DNA from 3 places in the Streptomyces sp. NPDC052052 genome. Region 1 is predicted to be linked to each of the others. Evidence: riboswitches for the same ligand, from Rfam matches in the RefSeq annotation. Region 1 holds a riboswitch; each other region holds the start of a gene.

The links. Region 1 has a riboswitch for cyclic di-AMP ahead of AB0L71_RS26935 (M23 family metallopeptidase). Riboswitches for the same ligand answer to the same signal wherever they lie in the genome.
Region 2: linked by a shared signal. The riboswitch ahead of AB0L71_RS07755 (M23 family metallopeptidase) and the one ahead of AB0L71_RS26935 (M23 family metallopeptidase) in region 1 are both predicted to bind cyclic di-AMP.
Region 3: linked by a shared signal. The riboswitch ahead of AB0L71_RS17540 (NlpC/P60 family protein) and the one ahead of AB0L71_RS26935 (M23 family metallopeptidase) in region 1 are both predicted to bind cyclic di-AMP.

The regions. Positions count from the first base shown of each region.
Region 1 covers NZ_JBFAWU010000026.1:18,099-24,463, reverse strand. Annotated here, with positions in the region: gene AB0L71_RS26950 (SPFH domain-containing protein) at 1-1,067, shown strand, start outside; tRNA gene AB0L71_RS26945 (tRNA-Met) at 1,166-1,239, shown strand; gene AB0L71_RS26940 (PP2C family protein-serine/threonine phosphatase) at 1,478-2,635, shown strand; cyclic di-AMP (ydaO/yuaA leader) riboswitch at 2,921-3,074, shown strand; gene AB0L71_RS26935 (M23 family metallopeptidase) at 3,086-4,279, shown strand; gene AB0L71_RS26930 (aldo/keto reductase) at 4,517-5,461, shown strand; gene AB0L71_RS26925 (PrsW family intramembrane metalloprotease) at 5,547-6,365, opposite strand, start outside.
Region 2 covers NZ_JBFAWU010000005.1:100,343-106,707, reverse strand. Annotated here, with positions in the region: gene AB0L71_RS07770 (GNAT family N-acetyltransferase) at 1-1,585, opposite strand, end outside; gene AB0L71_RS07765 (HPr family phosphocarrier protein) at 1,758-2,039, shown strand; gene AB0L71_RS07760 (GntR family transcriptional regulator) at 2,180-2,893, opposite strand; gene AB0L71_RS07755 (M23 family metallopeptidase) at 3,124-3,870, opposite strand; cyclic di-AMP (ydaO/yuaA leader) riboswitch at 3,884-4,050, opposite strand; gene AB0L71_RS07750 (pitrilysin family protein) at 4,474-5,856, opposite strand; gene AB0L71_RS07745 (pitrilysin family protein) at 5,883-6,365, opposite strand, start outside.
Region 3 covers NZ_JBFAWU010000013.1:65,539-71,903, reverse strand. Annotated here, with positions in the region: gene pcrA (DNA helicase PcrA) at 1-2,113, opposite strand, end outside; cyclic di-AMP (ydaO/yuaA leader) riboswitch at 2,344-2,508, shown strand; gene AB0L71_RS17540 (NlpC/P60 family protein) at 2,507-3,646, shown strand; gene AB0L71_RS17535 (hypothetical protein) at 3,796-4,149, opposite strand; gene AB0L71_RS17530 (NlpC/P60 family protein) at 4,516-5,562, shown strand; gene AB0L71_RS17525 (rhodanese-like domain-containing protein) at 5,622-6,200, opposite strand; gene AB0L71_RS17520 (sulfite exporter TauE/SafE family protein) at 6,238-6,365, opposite strand, start outside.

The sequences.
Region 1 (6,365 bases):
GCATGCTCTCCCTGGCGCTGCGGGAGGCGGAACTCACCGAGGACTGCGTGACGCAGCAGGGGATCCGCCTCAACGTCCGGGCCGTCGCCGTCTTCAAGGTCGGCGACGACGCCGTGTCCATCGCCAACGCGGCACGTCGCTTCCTGACCGAGCAGGAACAGATGGAGGAGCTCGTCGGCCGGATCTTCGCGGGCCACCTCCGGTCCATCGTCGGCGGACTGACCGTGGAGCAGATCATCCGCGAGCGCAACCGGGTGTCCCAGGAGGTCATCGCGGGCAGCCACGGCGAGATGGAGAAGCTCGGCATCGTGGTGGACGCCCTCCAGATCCAGGAGATAGAAGACGCCACCGGCTACATCAAGAACCTCGCCGCCCCGCACGCCGCCGCAGTCGCCGGCCAGGCCAGGATCGCCGAGGCCAGGGCCGACCAGGAGGCCAGCCAGCGTGAGCAGCAGGCCGCCGCGCTCAAGGCGGAGTACGAGCGCGACACCGCGATCAAGCGGGCCGGCTTCCGGGCCGAGACCGAGCAGTACAACGCCCGTGCCTCGCAGGCCGGGCCGCTCGCCGAGGCCAGGGCGTCGCAGGAGGTCATCGAGGAGCAGACCGCACTGGCCGAGCGGCAGGCCTCCCTCGCCGCGCAACGGCTCGAAGCGGAGGTCCGGCGCCCGGCGGACGCCGAGGCCTACCGGCAGCGCACCCTCGCGGAAGCGGCCCGTGACCGGGTGAAGTTCGAGGCCGACGGCGGCGCGTACACCGAGCGGACCCTCGCCCAGGCGCAGGCCGATGCCAACAGCGTGCGCGCGGCCTCGCTGCGCGACGGCAACCAGGAGCTCATCGCGGCCAACCGCATCGTGGAGAACCTCCCGGCCCTGGCCGACGCCGCCGCCCGCGGTATGTCGGGGGCCGATCTCACCGTTCTCAACGGCACCAGTGGTGTCAACGAGATGGCGGCGGGCGTGGTCGGCCAGGGGCTGGCGATCCTCCAGTCCCTGCAGCACGGCGCGAGTGCGATGAAGCCGGCGGCGTTCGACGGGAAGGCCGCGGCACGGATCACCGAGTCGAACTGAGGGGGCGGAGCGGGGCGGGCCGTTCCCGGGCGCGCGCGGCCGTGATGTCCCCAGTGGTCACGAGTGCGTCGGACATGCCGTACAGTTGTATTCACCGACGCGGGGTGGAGCAGCTCGGTAGCTCGCTGGGCTCATAACCCAGAGGTCGCAGGTTCAAATCCTGTCCCCGCTACTGAAGATTCAGGCCCGGCACGCAGACAGCGTGCCGGGCCTGAATCATGTCCGCCTCGGATTCGGCGGCCCGGGACGACCGGCCGGTGCCCGATGGGGGAGCAGGCCGGGCGGGTGTGTGAGCTGTGCCACGGGCTGCCCCCATTGGGCGATGAGGAGTCGCCGTGCGGGCCCGTTCGGGCGAGCCTGGGGTGGGGCGCGGTACCTCGCGCGTACCGGGCAGGAGAGCACAGGTGGGGATGCGGCTGGAGCGGCGCGGCGGACACGGCGAGTACGAAGCCGCCCGTACCCGGCGTTTCGTCCGCATGCTGCCCGCGCTGATGATCGTCGGCGGAGTGCTGTTCGACGTCCTCACTCCGCAGGCGTTCACCGCCATTCCGCTGTTCGTCGCGGCGCCCTTGATCGCGGCGCCCTTCTTCTCGCTGCGCAGCACCATGGGCACCGGTGCCGCCTCGGTGCTGGCCGTGATCGTGCTGCGGCTGATCACCAACACGTTGCCGTTGGTCGTGCCGCTCAGTGAGCTGCTCACCGTGGCCACCGTCTCGGCCCTCGCGGTCGTGATCAACACGGTGGTACGGCGCAGCAACGAGCAGCTGGCCTCCGCACGGGTCGTCGCGGAGACCGCCATGCGCGCGGTGCTGCCGAAGCCGTCCGACCGGATCGGCGGGCTCCAGGTGGCGGCGCGGTACGAGGCGGCGCAGGCGGACGAGTTCGTGGGCGGAGACCTGTTCGCCGTGACGGAGACCCCGCACGGGGTGCGGCTGGTGGTCGGGGACGTACGGGGGAAGGGGCTCGAAGCGGTCGAGTCGGTGGCGGTGGTCATCGGGGCGTTCCGGGAGGCGGCCGAGCCGGAGCGTTCGCTGGAGGGTGTGGCGCAGCGACTGGAGCGGGCGCTGGCGCGGGAGGAGTCGCGGCGGAGCGGTCTGGAAGCGGTCGAGGGCTTCACCACCGCCGTACTGGCCGAGATCCCGTCCGGTGCGTCCCGGGTCCGGATCGTCAACCGCGGTCACCCCGAGCCGATCCTGCTGCACCCGGACGGGGTGGTGGAGGTGCTCGGGCCGACGGTGCCCGCGCTGCCGCTCGGGATGGGGCTGGGAGCGTGGCCCGACCGGGCCGACGAGTGGGACCTGCCGGCCGGGGCGACCCTGCTGTTCTACACCGATGGTCTCTCCGAGGCGCGGGATGCCGACGGCGTCTTCTACGATCCGGCGGCCCGGCTGCGCGGGCGGATCTTTCCCGGGCCGGAGGAGCTGCTGTCCGCGCTGATCGATGACGTGCGGCGCCACACGGGGGGCGAGACGACCGACGACATGGCGCTGCTCGCGGTCGCACGTCCCGCCGAGGGGCAGCCGGACCGGCGGAGGACCGTGAGCATCGTGGGCCCGGACGGGACGTGACGGGTGGGGCGACGGTGCGCCGGACCCGGTGGGGCGGTGCGGCTCCGGACCCGAAGGAAACCGTGCGTAATCAAAAGGCGCCGCTCCGCATAACATATGATGCAACGTCAGAAAGTCGTCGACGCCTAAGGGCCGATCAGGTCGTCCGACTCCGAACGGTTTTGTCCGGTAAAGGCCAGGCCAAAGAGGTGAGCGATCCAGGGGAACGGCTTGGAATCGAGCCCCCGCGTCTATTAACGTTCGATAACGCAGCGCGGTCGTCCCAGCCGTCGTCAGTGGCGGCACCGTGCGCGAGCGCCGAATTCCGCAAGGGAACCGGGGAACCATCCATATGGGGTGAATCGGGCATCCATGTCTCGTGAGAGGCGAGAGAGGCCCGTAGGAGACCTTCCTGCTCCGAACCCGTCAGCTAACCCGGTAGGCGAGAAGGAAGGAAAGGAGTGCGCCCACGTGGCGTCCAACAAGCCTGCCCCCGAGGCCCCTTCACGGTTCGACTCCGAGTTCGGCACCGGCCTCGGCGTCACTGGCGGCGGATCAGAATTCGGTTACGGACACCAAACCCTCGGGACGGGAACGGAGTTCGGCGCCGACCACGGCACCGAACCGGGTGCCGGCTTCGTCGGTGAGTTCGGTGGCGAAGCCCGTGCGGACGACGGCAGGGAACCCGCCGGGAGCTGGGACGAGTGGAACCCCACCGAGGAGTCCGTCCGTCCCGTGCGCGGCAAGCACCGGGTGGCCAAGCAGCGCAACGCACTTGCCCGTAGCTCCACGGTGCTCGGCGTCGGTGTCATAGCGGCGGTCGGCGCGGGCGGCATGGCCAGCGCACAGAGCAAGCCGCCGGTCTCCATCTCCCTTCCCGACTCCATCTCGGACAACCTCCCCGAGGTCAAGTCCCTCCCCGGGGTCGGCGCCCTGTTCTCCAGCGACTCCGAGGCCGACCAGGCCGCCGTCGAAGCCGCCGCTCCGCTCACCACCGCCGGCATCACCACGGCCGAGGCCGAGCAGGGGGCGACGGACGCGGGCGAGGCGCTCCGTGCCCGCATCCTCCAGCAGGCCGAGCAGCAGCAGGACGCCGCCGATGCCGAGGCCAGGGCGGCTCAGGAGAAGGCCGCCGCGGAGAAGGCCGCCGCCGAGGCCAAGAAGCAGCAGGACGAGGCCGAGGCCAAGGCCGCCGCCGAGAAGAAGAAGGCGGAGGAGGAGGCCAGGGCGAAGGCCGAGGCACTGCGACTCGCCAAGCTCGCCGCCAGCTACGCCCTCCCGACCTCCTCGTACACGGTCACCTCGACGTTCGGTCAGGCCGGCTCGATGTGGTCCTCGGGCTACCACACCGGCCTCGACTTCGCGGCGCCGACCGGCACCCCGATCAAGGCCGTGCACACCGGCACCATCACCTCGGCCGGCTGGTCCGGTTCGTACGGCTACCGCACGGTGCTGGAGCTCGAGGACGGTACGGAGCTGTGGTTCTGCCACCAGTCCTCGATCGGCGTCAGCGTCGGCCAGAAGGTCACCACCGGTGACACCATCGGCCGGGTCGGCGCGACCGGCAATGTGACCGGCCCGCACCTCCACCTGGAGGTCCACACCTCCGACGGCACGGGCATCGACCCGATGGCCTGGCTGCGCGACAAGGGCCTCACCCCCTGATCCACCGGCCGCTTCCCCGCCGGTGTGAACCGAGCCGGTTCACCGGCTGCCGAACCCCGGCGGCCCTGACGCTCACCCCCCGACGTCAGGGCCGCCGGTCCGTCGCCGTCCCGCCGGTCCGTCGCCGTCCCGCCGGTCGGAACGGCCGTCCGGACCCGGCGGAACGGGCTGTCCGGAAGCGGCTGTCGGGGCCGGTCCGCCGGAATAGCCGAACTGCTGGAATCCGTTGATCCACACATGACTTCTCTTCGTGAGCTGGGCCCCTCCGACCTCCGGGTCTTCCCCCTTGCCCTCGGCGGCAACGTCTTCGGCTGGACAGCCGACGAGACGCAGTCCTTCGCCGTTCTGGACGCCTATGCCGCGGCGGGCGGCAACTTCATCGACAGTGCCGACGCGTACTCCGCCTGGGTCCCGGGCAATGCGGGCGGCGAGTCGGAGACCGTCATCGGCAAGTGGCTCGCGGCACGGTCCAACCGTTCCGACATCGTCGTCGCCACCAAGGTCGGCGCCCACCCCTCGTACCGGGGGCTCTCCGCCGCGAACATCAAGGCCGCGGCCGAGGAGTCGCTGCGCCGGCTCGGCACCGATCACATCGACCTGTACTACACGCACTTCGACGACGAGACCGTGCCGGTGGAGGAGATCATCACCGCCCTCGACCACTTGGTGAAGGAGGGCAAGGTCAGGGAGATCGGCGCCTCCAACATCAGCCCCGCACGGCTCCAGGAGTCCCTGGACTTCTCGGAGCGCGAGGGGCTGGCCCGTTATGTCGCCCTGCAGCCGCAGTACAACCTGGTCTCCCGTGACACATACGAGGGCGAGCTCCAGGACACGGCCGCCCGGGCCGGGCTCGCCGCCGTCCCGTACTACGCCCTGGCCTCCGGCTTCCTCACCGGCAAGTACCGTCCGGGCGTCCCGGTGGAGAGCGCGCGGGCCGAGAAGGCCGGTCAGTACCTGGAGTCGGAGCGGGGGCAGAAGGTGCTGACCGCGCTCGACAGGATCGCCCAGGAACACGACGCGGAGGTCGCGACCGTCGCGCTCGCCTGGCTCGCGTCCCGGCCGACCGTCGCCGCGCCGATCGCCTCGGCCCGTACGGTCGAGCAGCTGCCCGCACTGGTGGCGGTCGCCGACCTCGCGCTGACCGAGCAGGACCTGGCCGACCTCACCGAGGCATCCGCCTGACAGTGACGCCCCGGACCGCGCGCCGGTCGCGCCCGGGCCCCGCATGCTCCGGGGCCCGGGCGCTTCTGGGCGCGGCCGTGGGGCCTTACTGCGGTGGTGGAGGCCGGCGCGGGTCCAGGTAGGGGTTGTGGCCGTAGCCGCCGTAGCCGCCGTACGGCGTGTGCTGCGGGAACGGGTGCGGGGACGCGTACGGGGCGGCCGGTCCGTGGGGCGGGCGCAGCAGACCCGTCGCCTGAGCGGCATACGTCAGGGCGGGCGAGGCCACGTCCCTGCGCTGCCAGAGGTGGTGCAACAACTCCAGCTCACGCTCGGCGAAGTCCGGGCCTGCCGTCCCGAGGCGGGCCTGCCGGCGCAGTGAGGCCAGTGAGGTCGCGAACGATTCGTACTCGGCGACGGCACGGGCGGCAGCTCTGCCATGGGCCTCGGCCTGCGCCTTGGCATGCGCTGCGACCTGGGCCGCCGGCCCGCGCCGGGGCGAGGCGTACGCCGGCGCGTACCCCGGTCCGTACGCGGGCACGGGTCCGGTGGCGTACGGGCCGACCCAGCCTCCGCGTGCCGCGAGGGCGTGGCGGCGGCGTGCCGCCTCGCGTGCCATGCCGCGGGCCCGCATCGAGGAGAGGGCCAGCGGCTCGGCGGGGGCCAGCCAGCCGGCCGCCGCGTAGGCGGGCAGCTCGGCCGCGAGGGTGCGCAGCTCCCGTCGGCGCGACCAGATCGCCAGCCAGGTCACGAGGGAGAAGACCGGGACCATGAAGAGTCCGTACACGGCGTAGAAGCTGTACGGGCCGAATGCGGCCGACCCGTTCCACAGGGAGTGCATGCCCATGGCGAGGACGAGCCCCAGCAGGGGCAGCGCGATACGCCGGATCCGGTGGCGCCGTGCACTGGCCGCGGCCAGCCCGAACCC
Region 2 (6,365 bases), on a different contig from region 1:
GGCAGGAGTCGTACGTGAGCAGGCCGAGCGAATCGGAGTTGCCGAGGATGGCGACCCGAGGGCCCGCCGGAAGGGGCTGATCGGCGAGGAGAAGAGCCACGTCGACCATCTCCGTCACGGTGCCGGCATGGATCACGCCGGACTGGCGCATGAGCGCGGAGACCGTGGCCTCCGGGATCCGGCTGAACGGGACCGCATGGCCGGGCGGGGTGGACCCGCTGTGCCGGGCACCCTTCACCACGACCACGGGCTTCACGGCGGCGGTGCGCCGCGCGAGTCGGGCGAACTTTCGGGGGTTGCCGATCGATTCGAGGTACAGGAGGGCGACGTCGGTGTCCGCGTCCTCGTACCAGTACTGCAGGAAGTCGTTGCCGGAGATGTCGGCACGGTTGCCCGCGGAGATGAAGGTGGAGAGGCCGGCTCCGCATTGGTTGAGCCCGGAGAGGAGCGCGATGCCGATCGCTCCGGACTGGGTGAAGAGGCCGATGCGTCCGGAGGCGGGCGGCTCGGGGGCGAGGGAGGCGTTCAGCCGGACGGACTGCGCGTTGTTGATGATGCCGAAGGCATTGGGGCCGATGATCCGCATCCCGTACGAACGTGCCTGCCGGACCAGCTCACGCTGCCGTTCCCGGCCTTCGGCACCCCATTCGGCGTAACCGGCGGAGAGAATGACCAGACCCTGGACGCCGTGTTCACCGCAGTCGGCCACCGCCTCCGGAACCCGGTCGGCGGGGACGGCGACGACCGCGAGGTCGACCGGTTCGCCGATCTCGCCGAGGGAGCGGTGGGCGGGGACGCCGTCGATGGTCACCTGGTCGGCGGCGAAGGAGCGGTTCACGGCGTAGCTGCGACCGGTGAAGCCGGCCCCGAGAAGGTTGCGCAGGACCGTGCGGCCGACTCCGCCGGGGGTGCGGCCTGCGCCGATGACGGCAACGGATCCGGGGGCGAGCAGCCGTTGCACGGAGCGCGCCTCGGCTCGCTGCTCACGGGCGCGCTGCACGGCGAGGGACGCCTCGGTCGGTTCGAGGTCCAGGGTCAGGTGGACGGAACCGTCCTCGAAGCTGCGCTGCTGGGTATACCCGGCGTCCCGGAACACCTTGATCATCTTGTTGTTGGCGGGCAGCACCTCGGCCGCGAAGCGGCGGACGCCGCGCTCGCGGGCGACGGCGGCGATGTGTTCGAGCAGTGCCGATGCCACACCGCGGCCCTGGTGCGCGTCCTGGACCAGAAAGGCGACCTCGGCCTCGTCGGCGGGCGCCGAGGCGGGCATGCCCTGCTCGTCGATCCGGTCGTAGCGGACGGTCGCGATGAACTCGCCGCCCACCGTGGCCGCGAGCCCCACCCGGTCGACGTAGTCGTGATGGGTGAAGCGGTACACGTCCCGGTCGGACAGATGCGGATAAGGGGCGAAGAAGCGGTAGTACTTCGCCTCGTCGGAGACCTGCTCGTAGAAGCTGACCAACCGTTCGGCGTCGTCCGCGGTGATGGGTCTGATCCGGGCGGTACCGCCGTCACGGAGGACCACGTCCGCTTCCCAGTAGTCGGGGTAGACCTGATGCGGACTCTGCTCCGGCGAGGGCTGCATGTCCAAAGACTACGGCTCCGTCAGCGGTCGCGGCGGGCTTGGGGTCGGGGCAGTCTGGGGGAGCCGATCGACGGACCGGCACAGGTCACGGGTGCGTACGGCCTCGACCGGGGCATCACGTACCACATGAGAGACTGGTCTAGACAACCATTGATTCACGAAGGGCAGAACCATGGCTGAGCGCCGCGTCAACGTCGGTTGGGCCGAGGGCCTGCACGCCCGTCCCGCATCCATCTTCGTCCGGGCCGCCACGGCCTCCGGCATCCCCGTGACGGTCTCGAAGGCCGACGGAAACCCGGTGAACGCCGCCTCCATGCTCGCGGTCCTCGGTCTCGGCGCGCACGGCGGCGAGGAGATCATACTCGCGTCCGAGGCGGAGAACGCCGAAGCCGCCCTGGACCGCCTGGCCAAGCTGGTCGCCGAGGGGCTCGACGAGCTCCCGGAGACCGTCTGAGCCCTTCAGCGCGAGAAAGCCGCGACATCCCATGCGGAGTCGCGGCTTTTTGCTTTTCCGTTCCGGATCGGCCGAAGCGAATTCGAGCAGCCCAAAGAAAGCCCCGACGAAAGGGCGTCTCTTTGTATACGGCGTCATTGTTAATACCGAGCACGCGTGGTGTGTACTGCATGTTGCGAAGTTCTCACTCGATCCGTGCGTGAGGAATCGGGCCTGCGCCCCGGCCGGTCCGTGCGGCGCAGACGGTGCGCGCCCACGGCCCGTTCGGCGTGCTGCATGGCCAGCGCCCTGGCCCGTTCCGCGTCGCCCCGCACCACCGCGTCGACGATGGCTCCGTGCTCGGCCCAGGAATCCACCGGGCGGACCGGCTGCTCCACGGTGTACATCCACGTGGTCTTGTGCCTCAGCTGGGTGAGCAGCGCGATCAGGCCGGGGCTGCCGGACGCCTGCGCCAATGTCTCGTGGAACCAGCCACCCAGGGAGCGCAGATCCTCCCCCTCGCCCCGCCTGGCCCGCTCCTGCCCCAGCCTGACCAGGCCACGCAGCACCTTGAGATGCGCCTCGGTGCGCCGATGAGCGGCGCGTGCCGCACCCAGCGGCTCCAGCAGCATCCGGACCTCCAGGAGATCGGCGGCCTCCTGCTCCGTGGGCTCGGCGACGCAGGCGCCCGCATGCCTGCGGGTGACCACGAACCCTTCCGACTCCAGGGTGCGCAACGCTTCCCGCACCGGGACACGGGAGACCCCGTAACGACGCGCCAGTACCTCCTCGGTGAGCCGGCTGCCGCGTTCGAAGACACCGGAGACGATGTCGTCACGGATTGCCGTGCATACCGAATGCGCAGGAATGCGCATGTCCGAACCTCCCCCTTAATCCCCGCGCAACGCGGCCGACCGACGTCTGTCCTGCGACTCTATTGCAATGCGGCCGCATTTCCGATGCCGGGAAGAAATTCATGAATATCTTTTGGCCGCGGGGCAGGTCCTGGGACCCGTCGAGGACAGGTGCCAACAGCGGATACGACGAAGGCCCCGTCGTAGGGGGCCTTCGAAGGAGATACCGCGCAGGGCGCGCCGGCAGGAGGTCAGACGTTGACGCCGCGGGCACGCAGGTAGGCGATGGGGTTCAGGTCGGAGCCGTACGACGGCGTGGTGCGCGCCTCGAAGTGGAGGTGCGGTCCGGTGGAGTTGCCGGTCGAGCCGGAGAAGCCGATCCGCTGACCCGCACCGACGCGCTGGCCGACGAAGACGCCGATCGAGGAGAGGTGGCCGTACTGCGTGTACGTGCCGTCCGTCATCCGGAGCACGATGTTGTTGCCGTACGCGCCGCCCCAGCCGGCCTCGACGACCGTGCCGGCACCGACGGCGACGACGGAGCTGCCGTAGGCGGCGTGGAAGTCGATGCCGGAGTGCCTGCCGGAGGACCAGAGCGCGCCACCGGTCCGGTATCCGGTGGTGACGTACGAACCGGCGACCGGGAGCCGGAAGGCGTTCAGGCGGGCGCGCTCGGCGGACCGGGCAGCGCGGGCCTTCTCGGCTCGCGCCTGGGCCGCACGCTTCGCATCCGCCTCGGCCTTCTTCTTCGCCTCGGCGTCGGCCTGGCGCTGCTGCGCGTCGGCCTGGGCCTCGATCTGCTCGGCGAGGGTGCTGTCGACGGCCAGGACCTGGCTCAGACCGGTCTCAGCGGCGGAGGAGTCCGCAGCGAGAGCCGGAGCGGCCGTACCGCCGAGGACGCCGGTGGTGGCCAGGGCCGCGATTCCGACGACCCTCGCGCTCCTGCTCGTCAGTCGGCTCGGGGCACGGTGCTTCCCGGTGGCACGGGTGAACGCCATTGAAGCGGCTGGTCCTTTCCCTCCTTCTCGCCTACCGGGTTAGCTGACGGGTTCGGAGCAGGAAGGTCTCCTACGGACGCCACGGCCTCACCGAGGCCCGGCATCCGATTCACCCCAGGGACTGCATGGGTCCCCGGCTCCCCAGGCTCGCGCCTGACGGGGACTCGGCGATGACTGCCCGGTACGTCACGGATGCGGCATACGAGTGACGGACAGCCGGGCCGACGCTAAGGGCGGCCACTTTCGTTCACCAAACGGACACGCCGCTTTGTAGCGCACGCCACAGGGCAGACAGTCATCCTCCCCATCAAAACGGACATGCGGAAGATCCCTACGCGTCGCCTGCCGCAGGGGTCTTCCTCGTGCCTCGCCAGGTCCGTGCGCCGGGTCCGTGCGTGACGGGTCGAGGCACCGGTCGACCGACCGCCACGGTGGGGGCGCCCGTGTCCGGCCGTTGACCGGCCGGGCGTGGCGGTCGACCGACGAACCGTCACCCGCGGCCGGCCGTCGCTGGCAGCTGCGCGGTCGGCCGGCCGTCACCCGCCACGGGCCGACCGGTGGTCCGGACCGGGCGGGTGCGATCACGACCAGGGGATCCGCCCGTCAGCCGGTGACCACCGACACCTCTCCGATGCCCAGGGCCCGGACCCGCTCCTCGATCTGTGCCGCGTCACCGACGAGGATCGTGACCAGCCGGTCGACCGGGAAGGCGTTGACCACCGCCGCGGTCGCCTCGACCGTGCCGGTCTCCGCGAGCCGGGCGTACAAGTGCGCCTGGTAGTCGTCCGGGAGGTGCTGCTGGACCTGGTCGGCGAGGGTTCCCGCGACCGATGCCGCCGTCTCGAACTTCAGCGGTGCGACCCCCACGAGGTTCTGCACGGCGATCTCGCGCTCCTCATCGGTCAGCCCCTCGGCCGCCAGGGTCCGCAGGACCGTCCACAGGTCCTCCAGCGCCGGTCCCGTGGACTCCGTGTCCACCGATCCGCTGATGGCGAGCATCGAGGCTCCGGTGGCCCCCGAGGCGGAGTCCGGGGCCGACGAGCGCAGCACCTGGGCGAAGGCCCGTACGCCGTAGGTATAGCCCTTCTCCTCGCGCAGCACCCGGTCCAGCCGGGAGGTGAGCGTTCCGCCCAGGCAGTACGTGCCCAGCACCTGGGCCGGCCACACGCTGTCGTGGCGGTCGGCGCCGATCCGGCCGATCAGCAGTTGCGTCTGCACCGCGCCCGGACGGTCGACGATGACCACCCGGCCGGTGTCGTCGGCGGTGATCGGCGGGGCGGGACGGGGTTCCGCGGAGTCTCCCGACCATTCGCCGAGGGTGTCGGCGAGCAGGGCGTCCAGGTCGATGCCGGTGAAATCACCCACGACCACGGCGGTGGCCGTGGAGGGCCGGACGTGGGCGTCGAAGAAGGCACGCACGGCCGCCGAGTCGATCCGCTCCACCGTCTCCTCGGTGCCCTGCCGGGGACGCGACATCCGCGCCGCGGCCGGGAAGAGCTCCTTGGAGAGCTGCTTGGCGGCGCGCCGGGCCGGGTTGGCCAGCTCGTGCGGGATCTCGTCGAGCCTGTTGTGCACCAGGCGTTCGATCTCGCTCTCGTCGAAGGCGGGCGCCCGCAGCGCCTCGGCGACCAGAGCGAGCGCCTTGGCCAGCCGGGAGGCCGGGACCTCCAGGGAGACCCGGATGCCCGGGTGGTCCGCGTGTGCGTCGAGAGTGGCGCCGCAGCGCTCCAGCTCGGCGGCGAACTCTTCGGCGGTGTGCTTGTCGGTGCCTTCGGACAGGGCCCGGGACATGATCGTGGCCACGCCGTCGAGCCCCTCGGGCTCGGCGTCCAGCGGGGCGTCGAGGAAGATCTCGACAGCGACGACCTGCTGGCCGGGCCGGTGGCAGCGCAGCACCGTGAGGCCGTTGGGCAGGGACCCGCGCTCGGGCGCGGGAAAGTCCCAGGGGCGGGCGACGCCGGGGGCCGGCTGCGGGTGGTACTGCATGGAAACTCCAGTCGCGGCAGCGTCGGTCACTGGTCCGCCCCTTCGTGCGTGTCGGTGTCGTCGGCGTCGGTCTCGTCGGTGTCCGCTTCGTCCGCGGGCTCGGCCGACTCGACCGGCTCGTAGACCAGCACCGCCCGGTTGTCGGGGCGCAGCTGGGCCTTGGCGACCGCCTGGACCTCCTCCGCGGTGACGTCGAGCACCCGCTGGACGGCGGTCAGGGCAAGCTGCGGGTCGCCGAAGAGCACGGCGTACCGGCAGAGTTCGTCCGCGCGTCCCGCGACCGTACCCAACCGGTCCAGCCACTCACGCTCCAACTGGGCCTGCGCACGCTCCATTTCCTCGGGCGTGGGGCCCTCGGCGGCGAACCGGGCAAGCTCCTCGTCGACCGCGGCCTCGATCTGCGGCACCTCGACGCCGCCGGACGTCTTCACGTCCAGCCAGCCGAGCGAGGGAGCGCCCGCCAGTCGCAGCAGCCCGAACCCGGCCGCCACGGCCGTACGGTCACGGCG
Region 3 (6,365 bases), on a different contig from region 1:
GCGGGTTGTACGAGGGCTGGCCCCAGGCGCTGCGCATCGCCGCCCGGGTCAGATAGAGGCGCTCGCGGGCCCGGGTGATGCCCACGTACGCGAGCCGCCGCTCCTCCTCGAGCTCCTTGACCTGGCCGAGCGCGCGCATGTGCGGGAAGACGCCGTCCTCCATGCCGGTCAGGAAGACCACCGGGAACTCGAGGCCCTTCGCGGTGTGCAGGGTCATCAGCGTGATGACGCCGGAGCCCTCCTCGTCCTCGTCCGGGATCTGGTCGGAGTCGGCGACGAGCGCGACCTTCTCCAGGAACTCGGCGAGCGTCCCCGCGCCCTCCTCGCCGGACTCGCCCCGCTCCTGCTCGAATTCGAGGGCGACGGCCGCGAGTTCCTGAAGGTTCTCGATCCGGGTCTCGTCCTGCGGGTCGGTGGACGCCTGGAGTTCGGCGAGGTAGCCGGTGCGCTCCAGCACCGCCTCCAGGACCACCGCGGGGCCCGCGCCGGACTCGACGATCGTGCCGAGCTCCTCCATCAGCGTGTTGAACCGCTTGACGGCGTTGGCCGACCGGGCGGCCATGCCGTACGCCTCGTCGACCCGGCGCAGCGCCTGCGGGAAGGTGATCTTCTCGCGCAGGGAGAGGGCGTCGATCATCGCCTCGGCGCGGTCCCCGATGCCGCGCTTGGGCACGTTCAGGATGCGGCGCAGCGGGACGCTGTCCTCGGGGTTGGCGAGGACCCGGAGGTAGGCCAGGACGTCCCGGACCTCCTTGCGCTCGTAGAAGCGCACACCGCCGACGACCTTGTAGGGCAGGCCGACGCGGATGAAGATCTCCTCGAAGACACGGGACTGCGCGTTCGTCCGGTAGAAGACCGCGACGTCACCGGCCCTGGCGTCGCCCGCGTCGGTCAGCCGGTCGATCTCGTCGGCGACGAACTGCGCCTCGTCGTGCTCGGTGTCGGCGACGTAGCCGGTGATCCGGGCGCCGGTGCCGGCGTTCGTCCAGAGGTTCTTGGGGCGGCGGCTCTCGTTGCGTTCGATGACCGCGTTGGCGGCGGACAGGATCGTCTGCGTGGAGCGGTAGTTCTGCTCCAGGAGGATCGTGGTCGCGTCCGGGTAGTCCTCCTCGAACTGGAGGATGTTGCGGATGGTCGCGCCGCGGAAGGCGTAGATCGACTGGTCCGCGTCGCCGACGACGCACAGTTCGGCGGGGGCGCCGTCCTCGCCGGCCGGGCCGACCAGTTCGCGTACGAGGGTGTACTGGGCGTGGTTGGTGTCCTGGTACTCGTCGACCAGGACGTGCCGGAAGCGGCGGCGGTAGTGCTCGGCGACATCGGGAAACGCCTGGAGCAGGTGGACCGTCGTCATGATGATGTCGTCGAAGTCCAGTGCGTTGGCCTCGCGCAGCCGGGACTGGTACATCGCGTAGGCCTGGGCGAGGGTCTTCTCGAACCCGTCCGCGGCCTGGCCGGCGAAGGTCTCCTCGTCGATCAGCTCGTTCTTCAGGCTGGAGACCTTGGCCGTGAAGGACTTCGGCGGGAACCGCTTGGGGTCGAGGTCGAGGTCACGGCAGACCAGGGCCATCAGCCGCTTGGAGTCGGCGGCGTCGTAGATGGAGAACGACGAGGTGAAGCCGAGCTTCTTCGACTCGCGGCGCAGGATGCGTACGCACGCGCTGTGGAAGGTCATGACCCACATGGCGTGGGCGCGCGGGCCGACGAGCTGTTCGACCCGCTCCTTCATCTCGCCCGCGGCCTTGTTGGTGAAGGTGATCGCCAGGATCTGGCCGGGGTGGACTCCGCGCTCGGCGAGGAGGTGGGCGATCCGGTGGGTCAGCACCCGGGTCTTGCCGGAGCCCGCCCCGGCGACGATGAGCAGCGGGGAACCCGCGTGGACCACCGCGGCGCGCTGCTCGTTGTTCAGCCCGTCGAGCAGTGCCGCGGGGTCGATCACCGGACGGTGCGCGCCGTCACGGTAGTACGCGTCCCTGGACGGCGGAGGCCCGTCGAACACGCCCGCGAAGAGGTCCTCCGGCACCTCTTCGGGTGCGGAGTCCTCGGGGGGCGGCGGAGGCTCCTCCTCCGTGTGCTGGAGGCCGGCCAGGAAGCTGTCGTCAAAGAGGCTGCTCATCGCTTGCCGAGTCTAGTGCCGCGACCGCACCTGGCGGCCGGGTACGCAAAGAGAGCGGTCGTCCACGCGGTGTGAGAGAAACCGGGCCCCGGCCCTCCCGCGCCACCTCGCTCCACCGAGGTCACGAAAACGTATCGGGCATATCGAACATCGACCTTCACAGCGGCCCCACGAGTTGGCTAGCGTGCTCGACCGGGCGGCCCGTACCCCCTGAGGCGAACCGCGCCGAACGGGTGCCCGCGCCGAATCCGGGCTGCCCTCGTGGGAGTTCGGAGCCGGGGACCCAGATGCAGCACCGGGGTGAATCGGTCCATATCCCCACGCGGACCGTAGGGCAGCCTTCCGTTCCGCCCGAACCCGACAGCTAACCCGGCAGGCGGTCCACGGAAGGAGATGCCGGTCTTGGCATCACACCGCAAACCGCGCACCCGGGTGCGCACCAGTACACCCGCCGTCGGCCTCACCACGGCCGCACTGGCGTCCGTGACCCTGCTCTCCTCGCAGAGCGCCATGGCCGCCCCCGCCCCGAAGCAGAGCATCGAGGACGTCCAGAAGAAGGTGGACGGCCTCTACCGGCAGGCGGGCACCGCGACCCAGCAGTACAACCAGGCGAAGGAGGCGTCCACCGCCCAGCGCGCCAAGGTCGACGCCCTGCTGGAGGACGTGGCGAAGCGCGCCGACAAGCTCAACGAGGCCCGCAGGACGCTCGGCGCCTACGCCGCCGCGCAGTACCGCGCCGGCGCCATCGCCCCGAACGCCACCTTCTTCCTGGCCGACGACCCGCAGTCGTACTTCGACCAGAACCAGCTGATGAACCGGATGACCGAACAGCAGCAGAAGGCCGTCTCGGACTTCCGCGCGGAGCAGGTCAAGGCCTCGAAGAAGCGCGCCGAAGCGGTACAGAGCCTGGAGACGCTGACCACGACGCAGGCCACGCTGCGCACCAGCAAGCAGAACGTCCAGCAGAAGCTGGGCGAGGCGCGTGCGCTGCTGTCGAAGCTCACCGCCGAGGAGAAGGAGCGGCTCGCGGCGCTGGAGCGCAAGAAGGAGGAGGAGGCCAGGCGCAAGGCGGAGGAACTCGCCAAGCAGCAGGCCGCCGCCAAGGCCGAGGCGGACCGCAAGGCGGCCGAGGCCGCGGAGGAGACGGAGACCGGCACCACGACCGGTTCGGACAGCAGCGCCACCACCAAGGCGGAGAAGGCCCTCGCCTTCGCCGCGGCCCAGATCGGCAAGCCGTACGTGTGGGGTGCGACGGGTCCGTCCTCGTACGACTGCTCCGGGCTCACCCAGGCGGCATGGAAGGCCGCGGGTGTCGACATCCCGCGCACCACCTGGGACCAGGTGGAGATAGGAACCCGGGTCGCGACCGCCGATCTCCAGCCGGGCGACCTCGTCTTCTTCTACGACGACATCAGCCACGTCGGCATCTACAAGGGCGACGGGATGATGATCCACGCGCCGAAGCCGGGGGCGAATGTGCGCGAGGAGTCGATCTACTACATGCCGATCTACGGCAGCGTGCGCCCGGCGTAGCCGCCCGCACCGCCGGCCCGTCGGGCAACGGCTGCGGGGCGGGCTCCCTGTCGGAGCCCGCCCCGCGGGTCGGGCCGGAACGGGGCGGCTCGGGTCCGGAGCGCGGCGGCGCCCCGGGGCCGGCGGCGGCCCGGGTCCGGAGGGGTGGCTCAGGTCCAGAGGGTGGCGATGAAGATGTTGGCCAGCGTCAGCCCGCCCACCGCCGCGAAGGCGCCCTTGTCGACCTTCTCCTCGTCCCGCTTGATGTAGACGAGCGCGAGGATCACGATCAGGATCAGCAGCTTGATCCCGATCTTGATGTGGTTCAGCTGACGGCCGTCGGACTCGTCGAGCCCGACCAGCGCGACACCGGTGACCAGCATCGTCAGTGCACCGTGCAGCATCGCCGGGACGAACCGGGCGGTGCCGGCGCCCATCGCCTTCATCTGGGTCAGGAAGCCGCCCAGCAGGGCAGCGATGCCGATGATGTGCAGGGCGACGAAGACATTGATGAGTACGTCCATGGGTCCGCAGCCTAGCCCCGCCCATACCGCCACCCCGCAGGCAGGTGCGGCTTCCCCGACTTCCTGTCGCTTTACTCACATCTGCGCGAATTGTCTGAATCTGATGCCATTTCCCCCGGTCAACTTGCATCAATGCCGCGCCAACTTCGGACAATAGGCGTCATTACGACTCCTGCACATGCCCCGGGTCTAGCGTCCTGACCAGGTGACCGGCCTCACCACCGCTCCACACCGGGCGGCGGGCCGGTCGCCCCGCCGAGAGATCCGGCGGCGGGCCGGCCCCTCTGCCGGTGCCCCGCCACCGGGCCTCGGGCGGGCCCGCCGGTAGTCCCCGTCGGGCAGTCGTCAGGAAGGACGCACGCCCTCGTGGCAGCGCATCGGAAACCCAAGCGGCGCCTGGTCACCGGCTCCGCTGCCCGCACCGCAGCCACCCTCGCCTTCGCCGGGGCCGCCGCCGCTGCCGCACTGCCGGGCTCGGCACACGCCGACCCCCAGCGCACGCCCGCCCAGATCAGGGCGGAGGTGGACCGGCTGTACCGCGACGCGGAAGCCGCCACCGAGCAGTACAACGGCGCGAAGGAGCAGGCGACCGCCGCCGCCGAGGCCGTCGGCACCCTGCGCGACGAGGCCGCCCGCCGGACCGAGCGCCTCAACGCCTCCCGCGACGCCCTGGGTTCACTCGCCGCCGCGCAGTACCGCACCGGCGCGATCGATCCGTCCGTACAACTGGCGCTCTCCTCCGACCCCGACGAGTACCTGGAACGCGCCTCGTACCTGGACCGGATCGGCGACCGCCGGGCCACCGAGGTCGACCGGGTCGAGCGGCAGGTCGCCCGGATCGACCAACTGCGCGCGCAGGCCCGGGGAAAGCTGGCGGAGCTGGCATCGCGCCAGGCCGCCCTCAAGAAGCACAAGGCGACGATCCGGGCCAGGCTGGCCGCCGCGCAGCGGCTGCTGGCCACCCTGTCCCCGGCCGAACGCGCCGTCTACGACAGCCTGGACGGGGCGCGCCCCGCGGGCCATGCGGACCGCGGCACCCTGCGCGGCGCCGTCCCGGCACCGGGCAGCCGCGCCGCCGAGGCCGTCGCGTTCGCGTACGGAGCCCTCGGCAAGCCGTACGTCTGGGGAGCCACCGGCCCGTCCGCATTCGACTGCTCCGGACTCACCCAGGCCGCCTGGCGCTCCGCCGGGATCTCCCTGCCGCGTACCACCTACACCCAGATCAACGCCGGGCGGCACATCCCGCGCTCCGAACTCGCCCCGGGCGACCTGGTGTTCTTCTACTCCGGCATCAGCCATGTCGGCCTCTACATCGGCAACGGCCAGATGATCCACGCCCCGCACCCCGGAGCGCCGGTCCGGATCGCGCCGATCGACCAGATGCCCTTCGCCGGGGCGACCCGGGTGGCATAGGTGTGCGCGACGGGGCCAAGGTTGTCGGGCACGGCATGAGCTCGGCTGATGCCCTGTCATCACCGACGCGCGCCTGTCCGCAGGGCGGCGAGCGTGTGGTCGAGGTCGGTGCGGTCGGTGCGGTTGTAGGGGAGTTTCCCGAGCAGGGAGGCCATGGCGCAGCTGTTGGAGACGGCGGAATAGACGAGGCCGGCGGCGATGCCCGCGGAGAGCAGTTGGAAGGCGGGGTGGATCACCTGGCCGAGGAGCAGCCCGAGCAGGACCCCGGAGCCCGCGGTGAGACGGACCTGGCGGTCCATGGCCCATCTGGGCGCTGCGGTGGTGGCCGGGCGGTGCAGTTCTTCTCCCGCTGAGGCCCAGGCGGCGGTCCCGCCTTCGAGGCCGGCGGCCGGTATGCCGTTGCGGGACAGCATGGCGCAGGCGTTCTCCGAGCGGGTGCCGGAGGCGCAGACCACCAGGAGGTCGCTGCGGTCGGCCGCCTCACGGAGGGTGGGCAGGGCGTGTTCGAGGTCGTCGAGGGGGATGTTGTAGGCGCCGGGCAGATGTCCGCCGGCGTATTCACCGGGGGTGCGTACGTCGATGACGACCAGGGTGTGCAGGCGCTCACGGACGACACGGGTGGTGAGAGTCGGGTTCATGGGGTTGTCCTGTCCTTCGGTTCGGGGTGGGGCTGGATCAGAAGAGGCCGTCGAGGAGCATGAAGGCGGCCACGGCGAGCAGAACGTAGGCGAAGACGTGCTGCAGGCGGTCGCCGGAGATCTTCGTGGCGAGACGTTTGCCGTCCCAGGCGCCGAGGATCGCGG